DNA from 2 places in the Streptomyces sp. ITFR-6 genome. Region 2 is predicted to be linked to the other one. Evidence: riboswitches for the same ligand, from Rfam matches in the RefSeq annotation. Region 2 holds a riboswitch; the other holds the start of a gene.

Region 1 (2,195 bases), 3.4 Mb from region 2:
GCTGCACGACGTGGCCGGCGGCATCAACCGGGTGACGATGGCCGCCCTGGTCACCGTGGAGTCGGGCAGCCCGCAGGTGACCGAACCCCATCTGATCAGTGCCTGGCGGTGGACCCGGCCCGAGGAACTGCCGACGCCGCTGTTCGACCCCTCGGCGCAGATCCTCGCGGCCTGGCGCCCCGATCTCGGCATCGAGCACCCGCCCGCCCACCGGCTGGCCGTACTGCCCGAGGGTTCACAGGTGAACCCCTAATTCATTATTCATTTGCCTAGGGGTCGTAGGCACAGTTAGCGTCGATGTCATGAAAGCCGTGACCGAGCAGGACATCCGCACATCGTTCGTCAACTGCTCCAAGGGGGAGGCCAAGCGTCTGCCGCTCCCGCGCGATTTCGAGGAGCTGCCGTGGGAGGATCTGGACTTCCTCGGCTGGCGTGACCTGTCCGCTCCCGGGCGCAGCTACATCGTCACCGAGTACGACGGCCGGACGGCGGGCATCACGCTCCGCTTCCCCTCCCAGCAGCGCGGCTTCCTGCACCGGAGCATGTGCTCGCTCTGTCTGACCACACACCCCGGCAGCGGGGTCTCCCTGATGACCGCCCGCAAGACCGGGCAGTCCGGGCGCGAGGGCAATTCGGTCGGCCTGTACATGTGCACCGACCTGGCCTGTTCGCTCTACGTCCGGGGGAAGAAGGCCGTCCCCTCCGGCGCCCGGTTCAAGGAGTCGCTGACGGTGGAGGAACAGATCGCCCGCACCTCGGCCAACCTCACCGCGTTCGTGGCCAAGCTCTTCAGCTGAACCGGGGACCGGCCGGGCCCTGTCGGCCTGCCGGAACTCCGGCGTGATCGGGTGCGCACCGCCTCCCGTCGCGCTCCGCGCACACGCACCCGGCTATCCTGGCCGCCACACCGGACACGGGGTGCCCCGCACAGGGGCTGAGAACACACCCGTCGAACCTGAACCAGTTAGCACTGGCGGAGGGATGTCTTCATGTCATTGCCGTATGCCCAGGACGAGCGCGCGGCCACGGACCCGCGGCCCGCGTTCGACGGGCGGATGCCCACCGCCCCCGGCGATCTGCGCGTCGAGGCGCACGGGATAGCGCCCGTCCCCGAGGACCGCCGCTACGGCGGGCCCGGCCGGCTGTTCACCGTCTGGTTCGCCCCCAACCTGACCATGACCGGGGTCTTCACCGGCACCGTCGGGATCGCGCTGGGCCTGGACTTCGCCACGGCGCTCACCGCCGTCGTGCTCGGCACCCTCGTGGGCGCCGTGCCCACCGCGTATCTGGGCACCTGGGGCAGTCAGACAGGTGCCGGGCAACTCCCGCTCGCCCGGCTGGCGTTCGGCCGGGGTGTGGTGCTGCCGGGCACGCTCCAGTGGCTGTCGTCCATCGCCTGGGACGCGCTGATCGGGCTGTTCGGCGGGGAGGCGCTGGCCCAGTTGTGCGGCTGGCCCTTCTGGCTGGGAGTGCTGGTCATGATGGCGGCCCAGGGCGCGCTCGGCGTCCTGGGATACGAGGTGATCCACCGGCTCCAGACCGTGATGACCTTCGTCCTGGCCGCCGCCTTCGCGGTACTCGCCACGAAGCTCCTGGACGGGGTGCACCCCGCCGCGACCGGCAGCGCGCACGGCGCGGACCGGGCGGGCGCGTTCGTCCTGACGTGCACCATCGCCCTGAGCCTGGCACTGTCCTGGGCGCCGTACGCCAGCGACTTCAGCCGCTATCTGCCGCGCACCACGTCGCGGCCCCGGATGTTCTGGTGCACGCTGCTCGGCATCAGCGTCTCGTTCGTGGCGGTCCAGACGCTCGGCCTGTGGGGTGCGTCCGTCTTCACCGACCAGACCGCGCACGGCATCGACACCCTGCTGGGCGGGGGCGCGCTCGGAGCGTTCGGGCTGCTTGCCGTGGCGCTCGCCGCGCTGTGCAGCAACGCCATGAACGACTACAGCGGATCGCTGGCACTGCAGACCATGGGCGTCCGCCTGCCGCGCCCCGTCGCCGCCGCACTGGCCGCCGCCCTCGGCTTCCCGCTCGTCCTGTGGATGCACGCGGCAGACACCACGGCCCGCTTCCAGAACGTGCTGCTGCTCGTCGGCTACTGGATCCCCGGGTTCGTCGCGATCGTGGCCGTCGACTGGATCGTCCGGGCCAGGGCCCGCGGCGGCTCCCCCGTCGACCTGGCCGCCGAGAGC
Region 2 (2,195 bases):
AGCAGCCCGATCAGCAGCAGCGAGATCAGGGTGCCGACGACGGCGACGGAGGTGCGGGCGGTCAGCCCGTGGCAGATGTAGAGGGCGATCAGCATGATGGCGCTGGCCCCGACCACCGCCACGAGCAGCGGATTCGAGCCCTGCAGGATGGCCGGAAGGATGAACAGGGTCAGCACGGCGAACGACAGGGCGAGCGCCACCAGTGCCATGACCCCGCGCAGTCTCCCCACGACGACCACCGCCACGGCGAAGATCCCGGCCAGCAGCGCCATGGGGAACTTCCGGTTGACGTCCGTCACGGAGTACTGGAGGTCATGGGGCGCGTCGGGGGCGTACGCGACCACCACTTCCTGCCCCTCCCGCAGCTGTCGCGGTGCGCCGGGCTGCACCACCTCGATGAAGGTGCGCCCCTTGTCCTTGCCGCTCGTGACCTCGACCGTGGCCTTCTCACAGGGTGCGGCCCCGCCGCCACCGGTCGTCGGGTCCTTGGTCGACGGGGTCTCGCCCTCGACCGGCAGCTGGGCCGCGTTCACGTCCTTGCAGTCGACCTTGTCGACGTTCACCACCTTCGCCTGCTGGGTCTGCCGGTCGAAACCGACACCGGTTCGTTCGTGCGCCGGCGCACCACCGGGCCAGAGCACCACGAGCCCGACGGCGACCGCGGCCGCGAACGGGATCAGTACGGCGGCGATCACCTTGCGCAGGTGCTTGGACACGGGTGCGGCAGGGCCGTGCGCGTGAGTGTGGGTGTGCTGAGGGGACGGCTGCTCGGGAACGATATGGGGAGACGTCACCGGCCGATCATCGCAAGAGGAGCGGGGCCCACTGTTCAGCACACCCGTGAGGGCGTTAGCGTGGTGGCACCTTTGCACACGCGGGAGCTCGGAGCACCGGGCTGAGAGGGCGCTGATCTCCGTACATCCGTACGGGACAAGCTGCGCCGACCGCCGAACCTGTTACCGGGTAATGCCGGCGTAGGGAGTAGGTCTCATGACCACAGCGGATGCACGCATGCCTGCCTCCAGTCAGAACGACGAGGGCGGTCGGAGCGACGGGGCCGGTCCGAGCGACAAGGCCAGGAAGTCCATCGGCTGGCACAAGGGGTACGTCCAGGGCTCGCGCCCGGACCTCCGGGTGCCGGTCCGTCAGGTGCACCTCACCAACGGCAAGGACGTGACGCTGTACGACACGTCGGGGCCGTACACCGATCCCGCCATCGACACCGATGTCCGCCGCGGACTCACGCCGCTGCGGGAGAACTGGATCATCGCCCGCGGCGACACCGAGGAGTACGCGGGCCGGGCCGCCCGCCCCGAGGACGACGGGATCAAGCACACCTCGCCGCGCGGAGGGCTGCGCAATCTGGACGCGGTCTTCCCCGGCCGCCCGCGCCAGCCGAGGCGCAGCCGGGACGGGAGCCCGGTGACCCAGCTCGGGTACGCCCGGCGCGGCGAGATCACCCCGGAGATGGAGTACGTGGCGATCCGGGAGAACGTCACGCCCGAGGTGGTGCGCGGAGAGATCGCCGCGGGCCGGGCCGTGCTGCCGGTCAACGTCAACCACCCGGAGATCGAGCCGATGATCATCGGTAAGCGGTTCCTGGTGAAGGTGAACGCCAATATCGGCAACTCCGCGGTGACGTCCTCCATCGAGGAGGAGGTGGACAAGATGACCTGGGCGACCAAGTGGGGCGCGGACACGGTCATGGACCTTTCCACCGGCCGCAACATCCACACCACCCGTGAGTGGGTACTTCGCAACTCCCCGGTACCGATCGGCACCGTGCCCCTCTACCAGGCACTCGAAAAGGTCGACGGCAGGGCGGAGGAGCTGACCTGGGAGATCTACAAGGACACCGTCATCGAGCAGGCCGAGCAGGGCGTCGACTACATGACGGTCCACGCGGGCGTGCGCCTCCCGTATGTGCCGCTGACGGCCCGTCGCAAGACCGGCATCGTCTCCCGGGGCGGCTCGATCATGGCCGCGTGGTGCCTCGCGCACCACAAGGAGTCGTTCCTGTACGAGCACTTCGAGGAGCTCTGCGCGATTCTCGCCTCGTACGACGTGACGTACTCGCTGGGCGACGGGCTGCGCCCCGGATCGATCGCGGACGCCAACGACGAGGCGCAGTTCGCCGAGCTGCGCACGCTCGGCGAACTGAACACCGTAGCCAAGCGGTTCGGCGTCCAGACGAT

What was found. Region 2 has a riboswitch for thiamine pyrophosphate ahead of thiC (phosphomethylpyrimidine synthase ThiC). Riboswitches for the same ligand answer to the same signal wherever they lie in the genome.
Region 1: another riboswitch for thiamine pyrophosphate. It lies ahead of RLT59_RS02935 (purine-cytosine permease family protein); the one in region 2 lies ahead of thiC (phosphomethylpyrimidine synthase ThiC).

Annotation. Positions count from the first base shown of each region.
Region 1 covers NZ_CP134612.1:681,290-683,484, forward strand. Annotated here, with positions in the region: gene RLT59_RS02925 (nucleotide triphosphate diphosphatase NUDT15) at 1-253, shown strand, start outside; gene RLT59_RS02930 (FBP domain-containing protein) at 303-797, shown strand; TPP riboswitch at 905-999, shown strand; gene RLT59_RS02935 (purine-cytosine permease family protein) at 990-2,195, shown strand, end outside.
Region 2 covers NZ_CP134612.1:4,051,088-4,053,282, reverse strand. Annotated here, with positions in the region: gene RLT59_RS18300 (YibE/F family protein) at 1-794, opposite strand, end outside; TPP riboswitch at 865-998, shown strand; gene thiC (phosphomethylpyrimidine synthase ThiC) at 991-2,195, shown strand, end outside.